DNA from 2 places in the Aeromicrobium sp. UC242_57 genome. Region 2 is predicted to be linked to the other one. Evidence: riboswitches for the same ligand, from Rfam matches in the RefSeq annotation. Region 2 holds a riboswitch; the other holds the start of a gene.
The links. A riboswitch is a leader RNA that binds a small molecule or an ion and turns the genes downstream of it on or off. The one in region 2 is predicted to bind S-adenosylmethionine.
Positions count from the first base shown of each region.

Region 1 (6,923 bases), on a different contig from region 2:
CAGCTTCGCCGTCACCTTCGACACGGCCTTGGCCACGTCCACCCGCACCTGTGTCGTCGACCCGGCATGTCCGGCATCGCCGGAGTATGCGACCGTCACGGTGTTGGCGCCGACCTTGAGCTTGGTCGTGTCGACCGTCAGGCTCACCCGGCCAGCCGCGACCTGGCCGCTTCCGACCGGCTTGCCGGCCACGGTCAGGGTGACCCGTCCGGTGGCACCCGGCGAGCTCACCGTCACCGGGACAGTGACCTTCTTGCCGTACGCCGCCGATCCGACCTTGCCGACCGTCAGGCTCGTGGCCGCCGGGCCAGTGCCCGGGTCAACCGTCGACACCTGGAACGAGTCAGAGTCGGGCGACGCCGTAGCGCCTGCCGCATTGCTCGCCACGACCTTGGCCGTGTAGGTGCCGTCGGCCAGATCCGTGAACACCCGAGACACCTCGTCGGCATCGGCCGGCGCGGTCGCGCCATTGCTCAGCGTCACGGTGTACCCGGTCAGCTGGGCGTCTTCGGCTCCGTCGGGTGCCGACCACGTCACGGTGGCGTCGGATCCCGACACCGTCACGACGGGCTTGGCGGGTGCCTTCGGGGCTGTCGTCGGCAGCTGCTTGGTCGGGAACGCCGCCGGGCGTCCCGCACCGTACAGCCAGGTGCTGAACACGCCGTCGAGATCCAGGCCCGTGACCTGCTCGGCCACGTCGACGAAGTCCTGCGTCGTGCCCGACGAGCCCTTCTTCGACGTGTACCAGCGCGTGACGACGTCGTCGAAGGCGTCGTCGCCGATGCTGGCCCGCAGCGCTGCCAAGACGTAGCCACCGCGCCCGTACACCGCATTGCTGAACAGGTCGGACTCGCTGGCTAAGGCGCCGGGAGCGGTCTGCCAGAACTCCGGGTCGATGTTGTCCGCGAACCACGACCGGTACCTGGCCGGCAGGTCCAGTCCGGCGGTGTCCTCGTAGTAGACGTTCGCGAAGTACGTCGCGAAGCCCTCGCTCAGCCACAGGTCGTTGTAGCTGCCGATCGTGACGGCGTCGCCGAACCACTGGTGGATGTACTCGTGGACGAAGGTGTTGCCACCGGGGATGCGCGAGTAGAAGATCCGGCCATTGGTCTCGACCCCACCGAAGGCGACCGGCTCGAGGTCCGCGTTCAGCAGCTCTTCGTACACGGCCCCTCCCGTGACGCCCGGGTAGACGCCGAACCGGTCCTGACCCCAGCCGATGATCGAGGGCTGCGACTGGATCTGCTTCTCGATCGTGGTCTGGTTGACCGTGCTGGAGTTGTACAGCGTGCGATCGACGTAGCTGCGCAGGGAGATGGACGTGCCATCGCTCAGCTCGACCGGCTGGACGAACTCCTTGTAGTCACCGAAGGACGCCAGCGTCTGGTACGGGACGACGCCCTGGTCCTGCACCCAGGTGCGGGTGATCTTGTCGCCACGCTTCTTGGTGGAGGCGAGCACACCGATCGTGACGCCCGTCAGGTCCTGGGGTGCCGTCAGCGCGATCTCGTAGGTGGCGCGGTCCGTCGTGCTGTTGTTGTTGGGGAACCAGTACGTCGAGCCGAACGGCTGACCCAGCGCGGACGCACCACGGCTGTTCTGCGAGGGGAAGAAGCCCTGGTTGGCTTCACCGTCACGCTTGAAGGCGTCGATCGTGCCGGTCGTGTACGCGACCTCGACGGTGAACTCCGCTCCGGACGCGATGGCGGTCGCCGGATACACGACCAGCTTCTGCTTGTCCTCGCCGTCGATGTTGATCTGCTGGTAGTTCGCGGCCTGCGTGCCGTTGACCTTGAGCGAGGTGATCTTGAGCTTGCGGAAGTCCAGGCTGAACGACGACAGGTTCTCGGCCGCCTTGGCCGTGATCGTGGTGGTCGCGGTGACGCTCGTCTTCGACGACGGCTTGACCGGCGTGTACTCCAGGTCGATGTCGTAGTGCTGGACGTCGTAGGCCGTGGTGCCGCTGTTGGGCAGCAGCGTCTCGGACCCGCTGTGGTCGATCAGGTCGTCCTCGTCACCGCAGCCGTCGGCCGACTGCTGGACGCTCGACCCTGCCGAGGCACGTTGCCCGGATCGTCGACGACTAGCGTGGGACGTTCTTCCCCGACCCGGACGAAGAACGACTTCAGGTCTCTCAGCCCCTGTTGGGTGAGGGCATCGGTGCCGATGCCGTCCTTGGTGCGGGCCCACACCAGCTGGTACTCCTTCGGGCCGGTCGAGTCCTCGTAGACCCACTGCTGGGTCAGCGGCTTCGCGACACCTCCGGCGGTCTTGGCGTCCTTCTGGTACTGGAACAGGTAGGGGTTGAGGAACTTGCGGTTCTGCGTCAGCACCTTGTCCTTGGTGATGTCGCCGTCCGGCCAGTGGTCCAGCTTGGGATTGGTGATGTCGTTGACGGCGTTCTTGAAGTAGCCGTCGACCAGGCGAGCGTCCAGGAAGTTGAACCGGTTGCTGTCATTGGTGATGCTGAAGTTGTTGCTCGCACCGTCGAGCCGCGGATCGAACACGTAGACCTTCTTGACCCCGTTGTCCTTCGCCTCCTGGTTCAGGAAGCGGAAGACTGCGCGGGCGTTGGGGCACCACGCACCGCCGGTGACGATGGTGTGCGAGCCGTTGCTCTCCAGCAGGTTGATCAGCTGCGGGTAGGTGATGACCTCCAGCGTCCAGCCCTCGCGGTCGGCCTCCTCGATGATCTTGGAGTCGCTGCCCTTCGCGTTGTGGGTCGTGCGGAAGTAGTCGAACTGTGACCGCACGTCGACCTCAGCCGTCTTGTCACCGCCCGAGACCGCGTCGAACACCGTCTCCAGCTTGTCGTGATAGGCGTCGACCTGCTGGTCTGTCGTGAAGTCGGACGAGTCCTCGACGACACCGGAGATGATGGGTGCCGACAGTCCGTTGCCGTCCTTGTGCGCCTTGTTGTAGGTGAAGACATACGTGTCATCGGCGCCCTGATAGGCCGGATCGACGTTGATCAGCTGATTCTTCAGGTCGGTGAAGGCTTGTAGTAGTTGTTGCTGCCGAAGGCGACGCTGTTGACCGGATCGGTGATGTCGAGGACGTCGCCGCCGAGGAGGGGGTCGAAGTGGTAGACCTCCTTGATGCCGTAGTCGCGCGCCGTCTCGTTGATGTGCGCGATGGTGTTCTGGGTGCTGGCCCGCTCCGGGCTGCCGAACACGATCGCGTACGTGCCCTCGCTCTTGAGGATGTCAGTCAGGTACTCGTACGGGGTCGAGACGAAGACGCTGTCGGCACCGAGCCCGGGGTAGGCGTCAGCGAAGAAGTCGACGGTCGACTCCACGGCCTTCTTGGCAGGCGGCGCTGGATCGGCCGCGCTGGCGGGCGCTGCGATCAGTAGCCCGGCGCTCAACGACGCCGCGGTGAGCGTCGCGGCGAGTCGGCCGAATCTGGTGAGCAGGGACATCCTTTTCTCCTCGTGCTGTGTCATGACGTGTCGTCCCGCCCTCGCGGAACATGAGCGCTCCTCACGCACGGCATGACCAAGCCCTGCTCCGGCAGGGGTCGGCGACTACGCCAGCCTCGAAGCCGACGTCGGACGCACTACACCTGTCAGAACCACGCTTGCTCGCTCCATGCGGACGAGCCAGGTCTGCACCGGGAGCACCCCGCCGTGGAGGGAGGGTTGCTGTTTCGCGAGCCGGGCCTCGTGCGAAACTTCTTGACCTGCAGGCGAGACTAGGGCGCGAGGGTCGATCGGGACGCGCTGTCTCACTGGCTGAGCAGAATCTCAGAGACTGAGCCAAGACGTTTTGATCGACGCCTAGGTGATATCCGCGTCTGCAGCGCGAGCGGTTGCGGGGGCAGAGCACCGGCAACAAGATGAACGAATGGATCTGTTCCGCACCAAGTCTGTCGAACGGTCGATCGCCGAGACCGACGAGCCGGAGCACCGGCTCAAGAAGGAGCTGTCGGCCTGGGACCTGACGGTCTTCGGAGTCGGCGTCATGGTCGGCACGGGCATCTTCGTGCTGACCGGCGAGCAGGCCTTCAGCAATGCCGGGCCGGCCATCGTGATCTCGTTCGTGCTCGCCGGCATCGCGTGCGGGCTGGCTGCCCTCTGCTACGCCGAGTTCGCCTCGACCGTGCCGGTCGCCGGAAGTGCCTACACGTTCTCGTACGCGACGCTGGGTGAGCTCGTCGCCTGGATCATCGGCTGGGACCTCGTCCTCGAGCTGGCGCTGGGAGCAGCCGTGGTCGCCCGCGGCTGGTCGGCCTACCTGCAGTCGCTGCTCGACCTGCCGACGTGGTTGGCCGGCGACGACGCGATCCCCGACTTCGGCGCGATCGCGATCGTCCTCGCGCTGACGGTCGTGGGCGTGCTCGGCACCAAGCTGTCGGGACGGTTCGCGAGCGTCCTGGTGATCGTCAAGGTGGCCGTCGTGACGTTCGTGATCGTCGCGGGACTTTTCTTCATCAAGGCCTCGAACTACACGCCGTTCGTGCCGGACTCACAGCCCTCGAAGGGTGAGTCCGGGCTCGACTCGACGTTGCTGCAGTCGATCTTCGGGATCGAGCCCACGGTGTTCGGTGTCTACGGCATCATCGCGGCCGCCTCGGTCGTGTTCTTCGCCTTCATCGGCTTCGACATCGTCGCGACATCAGCCGAGGAGACCAAGAATCCCCAGCGAGACGTCCCGCGCGGGATCCTCGGCTCACTGGCGATCGTGACCCTGATGTACGCCGCTGTGTCGTTCGTGGTGACCGGCATGCTGAAGTACAGCGACGAGCGGATGAACACCGCAGCGCCGCTCGCCGAGGCGTTCAAGGCCAACGACCTCGACTGGGCCAGCAAGATCATCTCGGTCGGAGCCGTCGCCGGACTGACCACCGTGATCCTGGTGCTCATGCTGGGTCAGGCTCGCGTGCTGTTCGCGATGTCGCGCGACGGGCTGCTGCCGGTCAGCCTGGCCAAGGTGCATCCGCGCTTCGGCACCCCGTTCCGCATCACGATCATCACTGGACTCTTCGTCGCCGCGCTCGCCGGATTCGTACCGTTGTCGGAGCTGTCGAAGCCGTCAGCATCGGCACGTTGTTCGCCTTCGTCGTCGTGTCGGCCGGCGTCATCATCCTGCGGCGCACCCGCAGCGACCTGCACCGGCCGTTCCGGGTCCCCGGGGTGCCGCTCATCCCGCTGCTGTCGATCGCGGCCTGCCTGTGGCTCATGGTCAACCTCTCGGTCGAGACCTGGATCCGGTTCCTGATCTGGCTCCTGATCGGCTTCCTCGTGTACTTCATCTACGGGTACAGGTCGTCCCGACTCGGCCGCGGGCTCACCCAGGAGCCCGCCCAGCCCGACGCGACAGGCCACGACGCATGAATGACGCCGCAAGCCGCGGCAACCAGGCCGGACGACAGGCACGCCACAGCACCACGATGCGTGCAGCGGCGCGGATCGGGCTCGTCGCCTACGGGGTCGTGCATCTCGTGATCGGGGTCATCGCCCTGCAGATCGCCTGGGGCGGCGGAGGTGGCGACGCCAGCACCTCCGGGGCGTTGAAGACCATCGCGCAGCAGCCCCTTGGCGACACGATGCTCTGGGTGTGCGCCTTCGGGCTGGCGGCACTCACGGTGTGGCAGCTGCTGACGGCGATCTGGGGCTTCCAGACCGAGCAGGACGACCTCGCCCGCACTCGCAAACGCCTCTCCGCTGCTGGCCGGGCCGTGATCTACGGGGTGCTCGCCTACTCGGCCGCTCGCATCGCCGGTGGATCGGGCGGATCGGGCAGCAGCGACTCCAAGGAAGAAGGCCTGACCGCGTCACTGCTGGCTGCACCTGCCGGCCGCATCCTGGTCGCCGGTGTCGGGGTGGCGATCCTGGCCGTAGCGGTCTCTCAGATCGTCCGCGGACTGACCGAGAAGTTCACCCACGACCTCCAGGGCCCGGCGACGTCAGGGTCCAGCGGATCGACGATCCTGATCCTCGGCAAGATCGGCTACGTCGGCAAGGGCATCGCGGTCGGCATCGTCGGCATCCTGTTCGGCTGGGCCGCGATCTCGTACGACCCCGAGAAGGCCGGCGGCCTCGACGATGCCTTGCAGACGTTGCGCGACCAGCCCTACGGTCCGTACCTGCTGACGCTCGTGGCGATCGGGCTCGGCGCCTTCGGACTGTTCTGCTTCGCGTGGGCCAGGTACGTCAAAAGCCGCTGAACGCCCCGCCCACCTGACCTGGTCGCACTAGCGCCGGACGTCGACCTCGTGCCAGGTGGCACCGTCGTCGACCGACTCCCACAGGGCATCGTCGCCTCGAGGCCCCGAGTAGGCGTACAGCACACCGCCCGTCTCGGTGATCGTCGAGACCTTGGTCGGCAGATCGAGGCGCACGAACTCCTCGTTGTCGGGCGAGGTGGCGATCCACCAGCCGACGGCGTTCTTGACGTCGTCCTCCCCGATCACGAGTCGTCCGTCAGGCAGCACCACGATCTCGGGATAGTGCAGCTCGTCGATCGGCAGGCCGGCCGGCGAGAACTCCTTGCTCGCCCCGCCCATCGCGATCCGTGCCCCGACGATGTTGTCGTCGCCCTGCGGTTCTGCCATGAGCTCGGCGAACGTCAAGACCGTGACGCCCCGGCTCGAGACGAGTCCGGAGGGTCCCCCATCGCCGCCGGGCATGGGCACCTGCTCGGTCTTCCAGGTGCGCCCACCATCGGTCGAGTGCACCAGAGGCGCGAGCCGTCGGTCCAGGTGCTCACCCCCCACACGGTGCCGTCGTCGTCGATCGCGGCTTGCTGGAAGATGTCGTCGCTGCTCCGGGCCCCCGGCGACGCCGGCATCTCGTGCACCGAGCCATCGGACGGGCGGTAGAACCGCGCAGGCTCGAACTCGGAGATCAGCACGTCGCCAGCCTCGACGGGCACGAACGGCTGAGTCTTGCCCGCAGACGACGTCGTGCCATCTGTTGCGAT
Region 1 is NZ_JBIOAM010000005.1:969,436-976,358, reverse strand. It holds gene ACHMWU_RS27700 (M1 family aminopeptidase) at 1-1,929, opposite strand, end outside; gene ACHMWU_RS27695 (hypothetical protein) at 2,001-2,798, opposite strand; gene ACHMWU_RS27690 (hypothetical protein) at 2,984-3,421, opposite strand; SAM riboswitch class IV at 3,571-3,682, opposite strand; gene ACHMWU_RS27685 (amino acid permease) at 3,846-5,219, shown strand; gene ACHMWU_RS27680 (amino acid permease C-terminal domain-containing protein) at 5,180-5,335, shown strand; gene ACHMWU_RS27675 (DUF1206 domain-containing protein) at 5,332-6,168, shown strand; gene ACHMWU_RS27670 (hypothetical protein) at 6,196-6,573, opposite strand; gene ACHMWU_RS27665 (hypothetical protein) at 6,570-6,923, opposite strand, start outside.
Region 1: it holds a riboswitch for S-adenosylmethionine, as region 2 does, so the genes downstream of both, ACHMWU_RS27690 (hypothetical protein) here and ACHMWU_RS09475 (pyridoxal-phosphate dependent enzyme) in region 2, are expected to answer to the same signal.

Region 2 (6,923 bases):
TCCGTCCTGGACGCGCAGCAGCGTCTTCCAGTTGCCACCGACCGGCACCGGCTTGGTCGACTCGAAGGTGTTGGTGCCGGTGCGCCGCAGCCGGTCGGTGACGACCCCTTCTCCGCCGCCCTGCCAGGCCGTGATCTGCACCCAGGTCGGATGCTCGTCGATGACGCCGTCGGACAGCGTGACCTGAGCCAAGACCTCGGGGGCGTCGTCGGAGCCGACCTGGGTCAGGGCGAACTGGGCGGTGGCGCCCTGCGGCACCGTAGCGTGCAGGCCATTGGCGACAGCCCCCGAAAGCACGAGCACCGAGCTCACGACGATCGCGCGTCCGACGTTCTTGGCTGGCAGCTTGCCCTTGGAGTCCCAGCGCGAACAGGGCGCCGCACAGTCCGAACCGATCGCGACCGGCACGGCCATCAGCAGGCCCTCGACCCACATGTCCTGCGTCCACGGGAACGCGAAGACTCGGTCGTTCCACAGCTTCTCGATGACCAGACCGACCGTTCCGATCAGCAGACCGCCGACGGCGCCGAAGGCCAGCGCATTGCGCCGCAACCGGGTCAGTGCCAACAGCTCGATGATGATCGCGCTGCCGAGGTACAACGGGAAGACGTGGTGCGCCTCGCCCATGACGTCGGTGACGACGAACGAGATGATGCCGCGCATCAGCAGGAAGAACACGGCAGCTGCGACGGCGGCTCCAGGACCCAGGTAGAGCCGAGCGGCGACGAGGGTCAGGCCCGCGGCGGCGACGATCATGACCGGGGCGAAGACCATCCGGAACTGCGCGATGCCGAAGTCGAACTCAGCCTGGAACACCGACAGACCGATCAGCAGACCGCCGAAGGCGATCGAGACCATGACGGTGCGGAACCACGCCGGCACCTCGCGCCCCTGGAGGCGCATCGCGATCTCGGCCTCACGGTTGAGCAGGATGATGCCAGCCGTCGAGAGCCCTGCGCCGCCGATCAGCATCAGGTGCGTGGGACCCCACAGGGTCACGTCCTGGCCGAACATCCGGTGCCAGACGTCATCGAGGGGAAAGCCGATCAGGGCGTAGAGACCGCAGGCTGCGATGAAGATGCCGCTGACCGGGGCATACCAGGTGCGGGTGATGCGCACGGCTGCGATGCCGGGCTTCTCGCCGTCGCGCGGGTAGACGATTGCCGACATTCCGGCGACGAACAGGGCGAAGAGTCCGTACAGGATGAGGTAGTGAGCGGGGTTGGCGAGCGGTCCTGCGTCGCGACCGCGGCCGGCGTGCAGGCTGACGTCCCACATGAAGCCCAGGAGCGCGACGATCAGGGCTGGCGACGAACATCGTGGGGGATCGTCGACCAGCCGGGCTCGCCGTACTGGGCGCCGAGCCGGCGGCCGAGCTTGTCGAACCAGTCGATGCGGTGAGTGCGGTGCGCCCAGGCGATGACGAGCAGGACACCGGTCACGACCGTGGCAGCGATGGAGAGCCAGATGACTTGTTGGAGCTCGGCGCCGCCCACCGGGGGTGGTGACGGGATCAGCAGCAGCAATGAACATACCCGCGAGTATGCTCAGCGAGCATGTGTCATGGCAAGTGACACATAGATGCTCGACGCATCTGCCGCTCGATATCGGCATCGCTTTTCCGCAATGTCGCCGAATAGGAATTTCCGTCTATTCGGCGCGATATTGATTCCGTGGATACGATTCACTTCACGCACGACATGCAATATCACCATCAATGACGAAGGGTTACTGCTTGTGGCCAGCAAAACCATCACCCTGTACGTGGACGACCTCGACGGCACCGAGATCGAAGAAGGTCACGGCGGACCCGTGTCGTTCGCTCTCGACGGACAGGACTACAGCGTCGACCTGACCGACGAGAACGCCGCTGCATTGCGCGACGTCCTGCGACCCTACGTCGAGGTTGCCACGAAGGTCGCCCGAAAGACGGCCGGGACCAGGGCGAAGAAGACCGACAGCGGCCCTTCACCGGCAGAGCTGTACGTGCCTGGGCTGCCGACAACGGGATCGAGGTGCCCACGCGCGGTCGCATCCCTGCCAGCGTGCGCGCCGCGTGGAAGCCAAGTAGCGCGAAGAGCTTCCCGCTCACCGCAGGTGAGGACCGTCCTGGACATGCTGCCCTGGACGTGAAGAGACCCGGTCCCCCGGACCGGTCTCTTCATCTGCCTGTGCCGCTGTTGTCAGTTCCCGATGACCTCGTGAGCCTCTCGACCTTTGGGACCATCGACGACCTCGAACTCGACCTTCTGGCCGTCTTCGAGAGTCTTGTAGCCATCGGACGCGATCTTGGACCAGTGGACGAAGACGTCGTCCTGGCCCTCGACCTCGATGAACCCGTAGCCCTTGTCAGCGTTGAACCACTTGACGGTGCCTTGCACCATGCCGCCACTCCCACCTGTCACCCGAAGGACCCACCTGCCGAGGGTCTTCCCAGAGCCTATATGGCTCAGCAGCCTCCGGCTACGGCGGGACGACGCCCCCACCGCGACCAATTTCTGGCTGCAACCCCCGGCGACGGCGGGGATAATCGAGACCTGGGCACCAGCAGGCGTCGCGGTGTTCAGGCCATCGGCGAAGCGGCACGTTTCTTCGGCCACGTAGATGTTGACGAAGCGGCGCAGCTTGCCCTCGTCGTCGATGACACGGGCCTTGATGCCCGGGAAGTCGCCTTCGAGGGACTCGATGACTTCACTGAGGTTCGCGCCTTCGGCGGTGACCTGCTGACTGGTCCTGCGTGTAGGTGCGCAGGATCGTGGGAATTCGAACGTTGATGCTCACGGTGCTCCTTGAAGACGGTCTCTTGAATCAGACGAGTGGCTCAGACGATGCCGGCGGCGACGAAGGCGTCGTACGTCGGTGCGATGGTGGCGGCGGGGCCGACGAGGTCGCTGACGGCGTCCAACGTCTTGAGCCCGTGACCGGTGTTGATGACGACAGTCTCGAGCTCAGGATCGAGCGCACCGGTCTCGACGAGCTTCTTCAGGACGCCGATCGTCGTGCCACCGGCGGTCTCGGTGAAGATGCCCTCGGCGCGGGCCAGCAGCACGATGCCCTCACGGACCTCGTCGTCGGTGATGTCGGCGATGGCCCCGCCGGTCTCGCGGCAGATGTCGAGGACGTAGATGCCGTCGGCGGGGTTGCCGATCGCCAGCGACTTGGCGATCGTGTCGGGCTTGGTCGGACGGATGACGTCCCAGCCTTCGCGGAACGCCTCCGAGACCGGCGAGCAGCCGGTGGCCTGGGCGCCGAAGATCTTGACCGGCTTGTCCTCGACCAGTCCGCCCTTGACGCCTACGGAATGCCTTGTGCACCTTGGTCAGCTGCGAGCCGGATGCGACCGGGATGACGACCTGGTCGGGCAGTCGCCAGCCGAGCTGCTCGGCGATCTCGTAGCCGAGCGTCTTGGAGCCCTCGGCGTAGAACGGACGGACGTTGACGTTGACGAACGCCCAGCCGTCCTCTTCACCGGCGATCTCGCTGGCGGCTTGCTTGACGTCGTCGTAGTTGCCCTCGACCGCGACGAGGTTCTCGGTGTAGATCGCCGAGTTGACCTTCTTGGCGTCTCGAGGTTGCTGGGGATGAACACGACGGTCTTGATGCCGGCTCGGGCACCGGCCGCGGCGACGGCATTGGCCAGGTTGCCGGTCGAGGGGCACGCGAAGACCTTGCTGCCGAGCTCCGCGGGCGGCGCTGAGGGCGCAGGCGACGACGCGGTCCTTGAACGAGTTGGTGGGGGTTGGTGCTGTCGTCCTTGACCCAGAAGCTTGGTCAGGCCCAGCTCTGCCGGCGAGGTTGCGCGCGTCGAGCAGTCGGGTGAAACCGGGTTCGAGGTTGGGGGCTCGGCTCCATGTCGCTCGGGACAGGAAGCAGCGCCTTGTAGCGCCAGATGTTGGCGGGGGCCGGCTTCGATCTGCTCACGCGTGATCGCAGGGAAGTCGTAGGCGATCTCGAGCGGGCCGAAGCAGTCGGTACACACGTAGTGCGGACCGAGCACCTGAGTTGCACCGCACTCGCGGCAGATCAGCCCGGTTGCGTGGCCGAAGGCGCCTTCGCGGATCGTGGTGCTGGTGGTCGTGTCGGCGGTGATGGTCACGCGTGTCTCCTGGTCATCTTTCCCGGATCGACTGTCGTCCGGGGCACGGATTGAGCACCTGGTCGCATGTTGCGTCTGGTTGCTGGGTGTCGTCGGGCCGTGTCCCTGTACCCCTCTGGATGAGTGATCTCAGCCTACGCACGCGTCTCACGATGTGTCCACTCGGTCCATATCGTGGACATGCTCGGCTCAGCATGCGGTCACCGCCCGCTGCGGGACGTCAGGAGCGGCGGGAGAAGCGCGACCTCGGCGACGGATAGCCCCCGTCGCTCAGGCTCGCGAGACGCTCGAACGGGTTGTACGACGAGTGATCGCCGGCCAGAACCCACGAGATCCCGGCGCAGGCGACGTACAGCGGCAGCATCACGACACCGAGCACCCAGGCGTACTGCGTGCAGTGCCGGTCCTCGTGCCGCAGCAGCAGGGGACGCTCGACGAGATACGCCAGGTCGTGCTTGCTCACGATGACGCTGCCGACCGTGAACGCGCTCGCGACCGGAAATGACCACCGGTACCCCGTCGCCAGGTAGGTCCCGCGGCCATGCCGACTGATCGTCGCGCCGCCGAGCCGTGCCACCAGCAGGCCGAGCGCCGTGCTGAGGTTCAGCCAGTTCAGGACTGTGCGCACCCGAGTCCACCGAGTGTGCGGCAACAGCCCCGACTCGGCTAGAACTCATCCGCGAGGGCCTCCAGCCACTCAGCCACAGCATCAGGACCGGCCAGCACCAGGTCGGCGCGGGACACGAGGGCGTCCTGCTCCGGAGACGCCGAGCAGATCAGCAGACCTGCCACCCCATCAGCCCTCAGGGCATCGACGGCGTCGAAGGCCGGCAGGTCGCCGAGATCGTCTCCGGCGAAGATGATCTGGCGAGCACCCAGGTCGTGGGCGAGACGACGCACGGCCTCACCCTTGTTGCTGCCCGGTGCGCGCAGCTCGACGACCTGACGTCCTGGCTCGACCGACAGGCCCAGCTCTTCGGCCAGCCGGTAGATCGGCTCGCGCAGCGCGTCGAGCGCCTCAGGACCGCTCTCCCGGGTGTGGATCGCGACCGCCAGCCCCTTGTCCTCGATCCGCAGATCGCCCAGGCCACGATCGGCCAGCCAGCCAGGCAGCAGCTCAGCCAGCCGGGCGATCCCGTCTGGACGCTCCGGACGCGCGCCACCGCTGCCATCAGCGTGCCAGGACTCCGCGCCGTACTGGCCGTAGATCACGAGCCGCTCCAGGCCGGGTCGTCCCTCGAAGCCGCCGAGCGCGACTGCCTGGTCGACAGGACGTCCGGTGACGATCGCGACCTGGCCCAGCACCGCGCCGAGGCGACCCAGCGCGGCGACGGCACGCGGATGGGCGAAGGCCGACGTCGGGGTCGTGGACGATGTGCGCGAGCGTGCCATCGAAATCAAGGGCCAGCAGAGTTCCGTCGGGATCTGCCACGACGGCAGCGCGAGTTGACGAGGGCATACCCTCCATCATGGCTGAGGCCGTTATGAACGCGGCGAGAGGATGACCGTCAGGCGGTCCATGCGCATCGGCGCGATGCTGGGCCTGACCCGATCGATGTCGACGTCCTTGGCCAGCAGCTCGGCCTGGGCCTGCAATCCCGGCGGATAGTAGACCGTGTTGCCGTCGATCACGCCGGACCAGTTGCCGATGCCGCCGAGCGTCCAGCCCGCGTCGGTGACCTTGCCGGAGAATGCCTTGGCTGCGCCGACGATGTTGGAGTTGTTGAGCACCGAGACGGCCGCCTCGCGCGCGACCTCTGGCGTGGCGGTCGTGGGGGTCGTGGCCGTCGGTGCGGGCTTCGGCGTCGTCGTCGAGGGGCGAGGGTCTTCGGTCTTCTCGGTCGGCTCGGGCGACAGCGAGATCGACGGGCTCGCCGACGGCGGCGTGGCCGACGGTTCGTCGTCGCCGTCGAGCACCAGGGCACCGAGCGAACCTGCTCCGCCGACGCAGAGCATGATCGTCAGGACGATGAACCACGTGGACGGAACATGAGCCTTGCGGGTGGGAACGTTCTTGCGGTGCGCCACCATCGGTTTCAGAGGTCGATGCCCAGGCGCCTGGCCGAGCGACTGCGCTGCCGCTGAGCGCGTAGACGGCGAAGGCGCTTGACCAGCAGCGGATCGAAGGCGAGGGCGTCCTCGCGGTCGATCAGAGCGTTCAGCACCTGGTAGTAGCGGGTCGCGGACATGTCGAACTTGTCGCGGATCGCCTGCTCCTTGGCGCCGGCGTACTGCCACCAGAGTCGCTCGAGCGCCAGATCTCTCGGTCACGCTCCGACAACGACGGAGTGACCGCCTCTTCGGCGGCGTTCGACTTCTCCACGGCGCTCATGGTCCGATCCTAAGCCATGAATAACACTCATGTCATTCGGTTGCGGCAGTTGGGATCTGCATCTCACCCGACATCGCTCGACAGCGACGTGATCGAGACGGCGCTAGGGTGTGGCCATGGCCTCAGGCTCAGCAGACTTCGTCGTGATCGCGAACCGCCTGCCCGTCGACCGGGTCACGGCGCCCAGCGGCGAGATCCTGTGGCGCACGTCCCCCGGCGGCCTGGTGACAGCGCTCGAACCAGTCATGAAGCGCAACGGCGGCGCCTGGATCGGCTGGCACGGTGCGGCCGACGAGAAGGTCAAGCCCTTCGACCACAACGGGATGCACCTCGTGCCGGTCCCGCTGAGCGAGGACGAGGTCGCCGAGTACTACGAAGGCTTCTCCAACTCGACGCTGTGGCCGCTGTACCACGATGTCGTGGCCCCGCCGGAGTTCCACCGCGAGTGGTGGGAGTCCTACGTGCGGGTCAACCGCCGCTTCGCCGAGAAGGCCG
Region 2 is NZ_JBIOAM010000003.1:52,016-58,938, reverse strand. It holds gene ACHMWU_RS09505 (hypothetical protein) at 1-1,278, opposite strand, end outside; gene ACHMWU_RS09500 (hypothetical protein) at 1,299-1,526, opposite strand; gene ACHMWU_RS09495 (Lsr2 family protein) at 1,738-2,133, shown strand; gene ACHMWU_RS09490 (cold-shock protein) at 2,184-2,384, opposite strand; partial or broken gene ACHMWU_RS09485 (molybdopterin synthase sulfur carrier subunit) at 2,568-2,693, opposite strand; gene ACHMWU_RS09480 (pyridoxal-phosphate dependent enzyme) at 2,822-3,256, opposite strand; partial or broken gene ACHMWU_RS09475 (pyridoxal-phosphate dependent enzyme) at 3,360-3,659, opposite strand; SAM riboswitch class I at 4,107-4,222, opposite strand; gene ACHMWU_RS09470 (hypothetical protein) at 4,317-4,724, opposite strand; gene otsB (trehalose-phosphatase) at 4,763-5,488, opposite strand; gene ACHMWU_RS09460 (LytR C-terminal domain-containing protein) at 5,579-6,127, opposite strand; partial or broken gene ACHMWU_RS09455 (DUF3263 domain-containing protein) at 6,133-6,428, opposite strand; partial or broken gene ACHMWU_RS09450 (trehalose-6-phosphate synthase) at 6,545-6,923, shown strand, end outside.